2 regions of the Paraburkholderia sp. BR13439 genome follow, and region 2 is predicted to be linked to the other one. Evidence: riboswitches for the same ligand, from Rfam matches in the RefSeq annotation. Region 2 holds a riboswitch; the other holds the start of a gene.
What was found. Region 2 has a riboswitch for glycine ahead of gcvT (glycine cleavage system aminomethyltransferase GcvT). Riboswitches for the same ligand answer to the same signal wherever they lie in the genome.
Positions count from the first base shown of each region.

Region 1 (4,411 bases), on a different contig from region 2:
CATTCACATGCCGGCAACGTATTTCAAGACAGCCAAGGGCAATCTGCTGACCCGTTACCGCCTGCAGCCGCAGCGACAACAGAACATGGTCACACCAGAGATGGTGCAAGGCCGCGTGCTTGGCGGTGGAAGCTCCGTCAACGCGATGGTCTACATGCGCGGATGCCCGGAAGACTACGACGGCTGGGCTTCGATGGGCCTCGATGGCTGGAGCTATGCCGATGTTTTGCCTTATTTCCGAAAGGCAGAGGACAACGAGCGCTTCGCCGGCCCAGAGCATGGTACGGGCGGCCCGCTGGGAGTTTCTGACCAGCGCTACACCCACTATCTGACCAAAGCCTGGTTGCGAGCGTGTCAGGAAATGGGCATCAACTACAACCAGGACTTTAACTCCGGAAAGCAGGCGGGTTGCGGTCTCTACCAGACGATGACGCGGGATGGAAAGCGATGCAGCGCCGCGGTCGCGTATCTCAATCCGGCGCGCAACCGGAAGAACCTGACCATCAAGACCGATTCCCGCGTGGTGCGCATCGTCGTCGAGAACGGACGGGCGGTTGGCGTGGAGCACGTCGAAAATGGTCAACGGAAGATTGTCCGCGCGGAGCGCGAAGTCATCATCTCCGCTGGCGCAATCGGCTCCCCCCATCTGTTGATGCTTTCCGGCATCGGTCCGGCTGAACAACTTCGCAAGGCCGGCGTGTCGGTGGTACATGACCTCCCGGGCGTGGGCGAGAACTTCCAGGACCACATGGATATGTTCCTCATTTACGACCTGACCGGTGAGCACAGTTACGACCGCTACAAGAAATTCCGCAACCAGGTCAGCGCGGGTCTCGAATACGCGCTGTTCCGTAGCGGCCCGGTGAGTTCCAACATCTGCGAAGGCGGACTCGTCTGGTACGGCGCCGAGGATGACCCTCTTCCTAATCTGCAGTATCACTTTCTGCCGGGCGCTGGCGTCGAAGAAGGTGCAGACGAGACACCGAGCGGCAACGGTCTGACGCTGAACGTGTACCAGACACGTCCGCGCTCACGCGGCACGATACGCATCGCCAGCGCCGACCCTGCAGTGCCGCCTCTCGTCGACCCGAACTACCTGTCGGACCCGTACGATGCCGAAGTGCTGGCGGAAGGCGTCCGGATTGGTCAGGAGACGCTTGCACAGAAAGCCATGAGCAAGTACGTGAGGGCACCGTATCGTCCTGGCGGTATTCTTCGCACAAAGGAAGAGCGAATCCGTTTCGTCCGCGAGACGGGGCAAGGCGCACTTCACCCGTCAGGCGCCTGCCGGATGGGCACGGACGACATGTCGGTTGTGGATACGACGTTCCGTGTTCACGGGCTGGAAGGCCTCCGTGTAACCGACACGTCGGTCTTGCCAGCACTCGTCTCGGGGAACACGACTGCTCCGACGATTATGCTCGCCGAACGACTCGCCGACTTCATCAAACGGGGCGCGACATCGGCGGTGTCGGAAACGACCGAGATGCCGAGCGTCGACCTGGAACGATTCCGACGCGCCAAGATGCCTTCCTGAATTGAAAGCCGAAGGCGAAAAACCGTGACGCTCGGACCGGATGCGTTCAGGGGTTTCGCCTGCGGTGCAGCACTGATATCTCATTGCGAACACGGGAGAGACCGCTGATTCAACAGCGGCGCCGACGGAGCAACCGCCCCGGAAACTCTCAGGCCAAAGGACCGTGTCGCATCAACATCTGGAGAGCGGCGCATCAGGCGCCCACCGAAGGAGATTCTCTGGTTGAAACCCCGGAGAAGGAAACTCTCAGGTACATGGACAGATGGGGCATGCGGATTACGCCGCATTAGCTTTGACTGGACGTGTGCAAATGAAAAAAGTTGCAGTTATCGGCGCCGGCATCACCGGGGTGACCACCGCTTACGCACTCGCGAAACGCGGTCTCGACGTGACCGTGTACGAAAAGAATCGCTATGCGGCCATGGAAACGTCGTTCGCGAATGGTGGGCAACTTTCGGCGAGTAACGCGGAAGTCTGGAATAGTACGGCCACCGTACTCAAAGGACTCAAATGGATGACGACAGCGGACGCTCCGCTCTTACTCAACCCTGCGCCTTCCTGGCACAAGTACTCGTGGATGGGCGAATTCTTGCGCCAGATTCCGAATTACAAGTCCAACACGGTCGATACAGTGCGCCTCGCCATCATGGCGCGCGAGCATCTGTACGCAATCGCCGAGCAGGAAGGCTTTGACTTCAACCTCGAGAAGCGGGGCATTCTGCACATTTACGCGGACCGCGCCGGTTTCGAGGCTGCGTCTGCGGTCAACGTCCTGCTGCGTGAGGGTGGCCTCGACCGCAGGTCGGTCACCCCACGGGAAATGAAGCAGATTGAGCCGACCCTCCGGGGCGAGTTCTACGGCGGCTTCTTCACACCCTCGGATTCCACCGGTGACATCCACAAATTCACGCGGGGTTTGGCCGAAGCTTGTCGTCGCAAGGGCGTCCATTTCCACTACGACACTGACATCACCTCAATCGCCCGCGAAACCGACGGCTTACGGATCCACTCGACTGCTGGTGGCGACCGCCGACGAAACGATGTGGTCGACGGGGTGGTTGTATGTGCAGGGGTTCACAGCCGCCGATTTGCAGCCATGTTCGGGGACCACGTGAACATCTATCCTGTGAAGGGATATTCGATTACGGTCAACCTCGATGACGAAAAGAGTCAACAGGCAGCCCCTTGGGTAAGCCTGCTCGATGATGCGGCCAAAATCGTGACGAGCCGATTGGGTGTCGACCGCTTCCGGGTCGCAGGCACCGCGGAGATCAACGGCTTCAACAAGGATATCCGGGCTGACCGCGTCGCGCCCCTCACCGACTGGGTACGGCGCTATTTCCCCGACTGCTCGACCGCACGCGTTATTCCATGGGCGGGGCTGCGCCCGATGATGCCCAACATGCTTCCCAAGGTTGGTCCTGGCAAACAGGACGGCGTGTTCTACAACACCGGACACGGACACCTCGGCTGGACGCTCTCGTGCGCAACAGCGGAGTTGCTGGCAGACAGCGTTGAGTCCTCCCACCTCCGCTCAGTGCGTGCGGCCGTAAGCGCCTGACCTTGCCCGACGTATCGCCACTCGCCTGACCTTGTCTTTTGACGCGGTCACGCGGGTGGCGCTCGCGTATCTGAACTCAATCCAAAGACTACGGGACCGCGTCCCGTCGAACGCCGCTCAGTCGCCAGCGGCCAGAACAGACGACGCGCAAAACGCGCGAGGTGACCTATGTATAACAAAAAAAAGGTGACGCTCAAGGCCAAAATGCTCGCGGCCGTCGCGCTTGCCGTAACAGCCGGATTCTTTGTTTGCATCGCGAGCATCAGTATCCGTGTAGGTGCCTCCCAGAAAGATGCGGCTGTTCGGTACGCACAGGAGCTTGCTCGCACCAACGCCGTTCAGGTCGCCGGGGAACTCGACGCGACGATGGATATCGCAGCCAACCTGGCTGATTCGTTGGTGGCAATGCGAACCCGGGGCATTGCTGACCGCCATGTGGCGGATGACATGCTCCGGTCGGCACTCGAATCCCACAAGTCATTCCTGGGCATCGCCGGAGCCGAATGCGTTCGATGGCAAAGACCAGATGTACGTCGGCACACCCGGGACTAATACTACCGGACGGTACCTGCCCTACTGGAATCGCGCCGCTGGCTCCATAGCGGTGGAGGCCAGTACGAACTACGACTCGCAAAATCAGGACGGCGAGTAATACCAGATTCCGAAGAAAACAGGCCACCCGCTTGACACGGAACCGTACACCGGACAAGCCGGCGGCAAGCAGGTCATGATGACGACCCTGTGACGCAGCAGTACGCGGATGAGCGCGCCCCCGAATCAGGCTTCCTGGACGGCGGGTTTGCCGAAGCGCGCTGCAGAGAATCGCCCAAGTTGGTCCCTCTGCGGCGGCCGGCCTGTCACGCAGTCCGCGATAATCTTGGCTGTGGGAGCTGAACCAGTCAGCCCAAGGTGGCCGTGTCCGAAGGCAAGCCAGAGATTTTTTCGGTCAGGTGCCTGACCCAGAACGGGCATTGAATCGGGCATGCAGGGACGGTGTCCCATCCACGTGGTCGCGCCACGCGTCGTATTCAACGATGGCAGTCCTGCCCGGGCATGGTGTTCGAGAAGGGTTGCTCGCCGCTCATTACCCGGGCGCTGAGTGCCGCCAAATTCGACTGTGCCTGCAATACGCAGACCGCTTTCCATCGGCGTGATAAAGACCTTCCTGTCAGCAAGCACGATTGTGCGCGAGAGATGCGTATCCGATTGGGGGACATGCAGGTGGTACCCGCGCTGAGTTTCCAGCGGCACTGAAAGGCCGACAGAGCGCAGTAGTACGTTCGACCACGCGCCCGACGCGAGAACCACGTGCG
Region 1 covers NZ_JBFPKN010000033.1:1,930-6,340, forward strand. The annotation lists gene AB3X96_RS37660 (GMC family oxidoreductase) at 1-1,537, shown strand, start outside; glycine riboswitch at 1,620-1,711, shown strand; gene AB3X96_RS37665 (D-amino acid dehydrogenase) at 1,848-3,098, shown strand; gene AB3X96_RS37670 (hypothetical protein) at 3,267-3,650, shown strand; gene AB3X96_RS37675 (NAD(P)/FAD-dependent oxidoreductase) at 3,876-4,411, opposite strand, start outside.
Region 1: another riboswitch for glycine. It lies ahead of AB3X96_RS37665 (D-amino acid dehydrogenase); the one in region 2 lies ahead of gcvT (glycine cleavage system aminomethyltransferase GcvT).

Region 2 (4,411 bases):
AGGCCCGGGACATGGTGCGCGGCTCGATGCGCGCGAGAGGTGCGATGTTAACATGGACAACCGCGATGGACTGCGCGATGGGGGTCATGCTCAGCCCCCGGTCCAGCCCACAAATGCCACAATGATGAGATTGCGCGCCGCCGCCGCGGTGGCAAGGCGGCGCGCCGTTCCTCCAGGAAGAATCGCATGTCCGCATCGCTGAAGATTGGATTGATGGGCTACGGCTTCGCCGGCGCGACGTTTCACGCACCGGTGATCGAACGTTGCGGACGCGCGAGCGTCGCCGCGATTGCGACCGGGCAATCCGAGCGCGCGCACGCCGACTATCCGCACGCGAAGATCGTCGCCGATCTCGACGCGCTGCTCGCGCTCGACGACATCGACTGTGTCGTGATCGCGACGCCCAACGACACCCACTTCGACCTCGCGCGCCGCACGCTCGAAGCCGGCAAGCACGTGGTCGTCGACAAGCCTGTCACGCTGAGTGCCGCCGACGCCCACACACTTGCCAATATCGCGCTCGCCCGCGGCAAGCTGTTCGCACCCTTTCACAACCGCCGCTGGGACGGCGATTTTCTGACCGTACGCGACCTGCTCGCGCGCGTGGAACTGGGTCGCGTCACGCATTACGAATCGCATTTCGACCGCTTCCGGCCGGGCGTGCGTCAGCGCTGGCGCGAAGATGTGACGCGCGGCGGCGGTCTGCTGTTCGATCTCGGTCCGCATCTGATCGATCAGACGCTTGCCCTCTTCGGCGCACCGCAGACCGTCTCGGCGACGGTGCGCACGCACCGCGACGACGCAAGCGCACCCGACTACGTGCACATCCAGCTCGGCTACGAGGAGTTCGAGGTCGTGCTGCATGCAAGCGCGCTGACCGCGTTGCCGGGACCGCGCTTTGCGATCCATGGAACGCGCGGCAGCTATGTGAAACACGGCCTCGACACCCAGGAAGATCAGCTGAAAGCCGGCCTGCGCCCCGGCGACGCAGGCTTCGGCGCCGGCAACACCCCCGGCGTGCTGCGCGTGCTCGAAGGCGACCAGGAAGTCGAGCGTGAATTGCCCACCCGCAACGGCGAGTACGCAGGCTTCTATATTGCGTTGGCCGACACGATCCAGAACGGCGTCGCATTTCCGGTCAGCACGCGCGACGCGGTCGACGTAATGACGATCATCGAACTGGCCGCGCGCAGCTCCGAGCAGGGCGTGCGGCTGCCGTTCGAGCGCATTCGCTGAGCCCTGCATCGCTGCGCGTGGCACCGTGCTCGCGCGGTCTGTGTACCGAAAACAGGATGACCTTCCGCGCCGCAAAGGCCGTCGGCGGGCTTTTCCTGACGTTCCAGAAAGGAACATAACGTTACAAATTCGCCCGCTGCCGAGTCAGCGGGCGTTCCTCGTCATCCGTTGCTAGCGAGGTAGCAATCGATACGACAACGACTCCTGGAGAATCCATGTCTCGAATCATCCGTGCCCTTGTTGCATGCGCGCTGCTCGGCTCAGTCGCCGCCTGCGTGGTAACGCCGCCGCCGGCCCCGCACCCGAGCCCCACTCCGCAGCAGATCGCGGACCAGCGCCTGCATCAGGTCGAGGGCCGCATCGACAATCTCGCGCGCCGTATCGACACTCGGGTGAATCAGGGCTATTACCCACCGCCGCAAGGCGCCGCGCTGCATCACCGCCTCGAGACGATCCGTCAGGAAGCGCGTGACATGGCCACGCAGCACGGTGGCGGTTTGTCCGCGGAAGAACAGCGCGTGCTGAACCAGGAACTGGACAATGCGGCTCATGCGATCGGCGAGTGAGCGCTCCCGGCCCTTTATTTGACAAGCCCAGGCCCGTCGCGTACATTCGCCGCACGCGTCGGGAGAGCGTGCTGGCAAGCGAAAAATCGCAGGCCGCGCCGCCGAAGGGGCACACCCGCAAACTCTCAGGCAAAAGGACCGACCGCGTCGAAAAACCCGTCTTCCGGCGGTTTTTTCGCACTCTGGAGAGCGGCAGTAGCCATCCGCGTCGCACGTCGTGCACCGCAGGCAAGCTGCCCACCGAAGGGGCGCGCGTTTCCCCGTGACGAATCGAGCTCATTGAGCCAGTCGCGGCGGCGCAATCTCTCAGGTATCGAGGACAGAGGGGTCATGCAGAACCACGCTCGCAGGCACAAGGCCGCGAGGCAGTGCGCCGCATGGCCTTTTTTGTTCCGCGAGACGCCCGAGGCCCCATGACCGAACTCAAACACACCCCGCTCCACGCCGCTCACCGTGCGCTCAATGCCCGCATGGTCGACTTCGGCGGCTGGGACATGCCCGTCAACTACGGCTCGCAGATCGAGGAACATCGCGCGGTGCGCACCGACGCCGGCATGTTCGACGTGTCCCACATGTGCGTGGTCGACTTCACCGGCGAGCGCGTCCGCGCGTTCTTCGAATACGCGCTCGCGAACAATGTCGCGAAGCTGCAAACTCCGGGCCGCGCGCTCTACTCCTGCATGCTGAATCCGAACGGCGGCGTGATCGACGACCTGATCGTCTATTACTTCGGCGAAGACCACTTCCGCGTGGTCGTCAACGCCGGCACCGCCGACAAAGACATCGCCTGGTTCGGCCAGCTCAACGCCGAAGGCGGCTTCGGCCTCACCATCACGCCGCGCCGCGATCTGGCGATCGTCGCCGTGCAAGGCCCGAACGCGCGCGAAAAAGCCTGGCAAACGGTGCCGGCCGCGCGCGCCGCGACCGAAGCGCTGAAGCCGTTCAACGCCGCGCGCATCGACGGCACGCCGTTCGGCGAGCTGACCGTCGCGCGCACCGGCTACACCGGCGAAGACGGTTTCGAGATCATCTTGCCCGCTACGCATGTCGAAGCGCTGTGGAATGCGCTCGCCGCCCAAGGCGTGCGCCCGGCCGGTCTCGGCGCACGCGACACGCTGCGCCTCGAAGCCGGCATGAATCTTTACGGCCAGGACATGGACGACAATGTCTCGCCGCTCGACGCCGGCCTCGCATGGACCGTCGACCTCACCTCACCGCGCGACTTCATCGGCAAGAGCAGCCTCGAAGCCGACGGCTCGCGCGCCGGGTTCGTCGGCCTGATCCTGCTGAAGGACAACGGCAAGGCTGCCGGCGTGCTGCGCGCGCATCAGAAAGTCGTCACGCCGCACGGCGACGGCGAAATCACCAGCGGCACGTTCTCGCCGACCATGCAGGAGTCGATCGCCTTCGCGCGCGTGCCGAAAGGCGTGCAGCCGGGTGACACCGTGCATGTCCAGATTCGCGACAAAGCCTGTCCCGCAAGCGTGGTAAAACTGCCGTTCGTGCGCAACGGCAAGGTGCTGGCGGTCTAAGCGGCCGGCGCACGCCCCTACATTCAAACCACTACCGAACATACCGTTCAGGAGCATCCAATGAGCATCCCGGCCGATCTGAAATACACCGAATCGCACGAATGGGTCCGCACCGAAGCGGACGGCACGCTGACGGTCGGCATCACCGACCACGCGCAGGAAGCGCTCGGCGACATCGTCTTCTTCGAAGTCCAGGAACTCGGCAAGTCCGTGACCGCGGGCGACACCGTCGCCGTGATCGAATCGGTGAAGGCCGCTTCCGATATCTACGCGCCGGTTTCAGGCGAAGTCATCGAAGCGAACACGGCCGTCGGCGACTCGCCGGACACCGTCAACAGCACGCCGTACGACAGCTGGCTGTTCAAGATCAAGCCGGCCGCCGACGCGTCGCTCGAGCGTCTGCTCGACGCCGACGCGTACGCGAAGTCGATCGGCGCCTGAGTTACGACCTGACTCGCTGCCTGATTCACTTTCGTTTTAACCGTCAGGCGCGGCGCTCGCACCATGGCGCGCGCCGCGCCGCCAGGAACACCCATGAAGCTCGAACACCCGGATCGTCTGATGAACCGCACTCCTCTCTCGCTCGCCGCGCTCGAAGTGCACGACGCCTTCGCCGAACGGCATATCGGCCCGGATACGGCCGACCAGCAAGCGATGCTCGAAGCACTCGGCTTCGCGTCGCGCGCGGCATTGATCGACGCCGTCATCCCCAAGACGATCCGCCGCACCGAAACGCTGCCGCTCGGCCCCTTCGCGCAACCGAAGAGCGAAGCCGAAGCGCTCGCCGCCTTGCGCGAGCTCGCGGACAAGAACCAGGTGTTCCGCTCCTACATCGGCCAGGGCTATTACAACGCCCATACGCCGACGGTGATCCTGCGCAACGTGCTGGAAAATCCAGCGTGGTACACCGCGTACACGCCGTACCAGCCTGAAATTTCTCAAGGCCGTCTGGAAGCGCTGCTGAACTTCCAGCAAATGGTCACCGACCTGACCGGCCTCGCGATCTCGAACGCATCGCTGCTCGACGAAGCGACCGCCGCGGCCGAAGCGATGACGCTGCTGCAACGCGTCGGCAAA
Region 2 covers NZ_JBFPKN010000001.1:153,106-157,516, forward strand. The annotation lists gene AB3X96_RS00760 (oxidoreductase) at 187-1,236, shown strand; gene AB3X96_RS00765 (hypothetical protein) at 1,452-1,802, shown strand; glycine riboswitch at 1,852-1,954, shown strand; glycine riboswitch at 1,975-2,135, shown strand; gene gcvT (glycine cleavage system aminomethyltransferase GcvT) at 2,216-3,334, shown strand; gene gcvH (glycine cleavage system protein GcvH) at 3,395-3,775, shown strand; gene gcvP (aminomethyl-transferring glycine dehydrogenase) at 3,869-4,411, shown strand, end outside.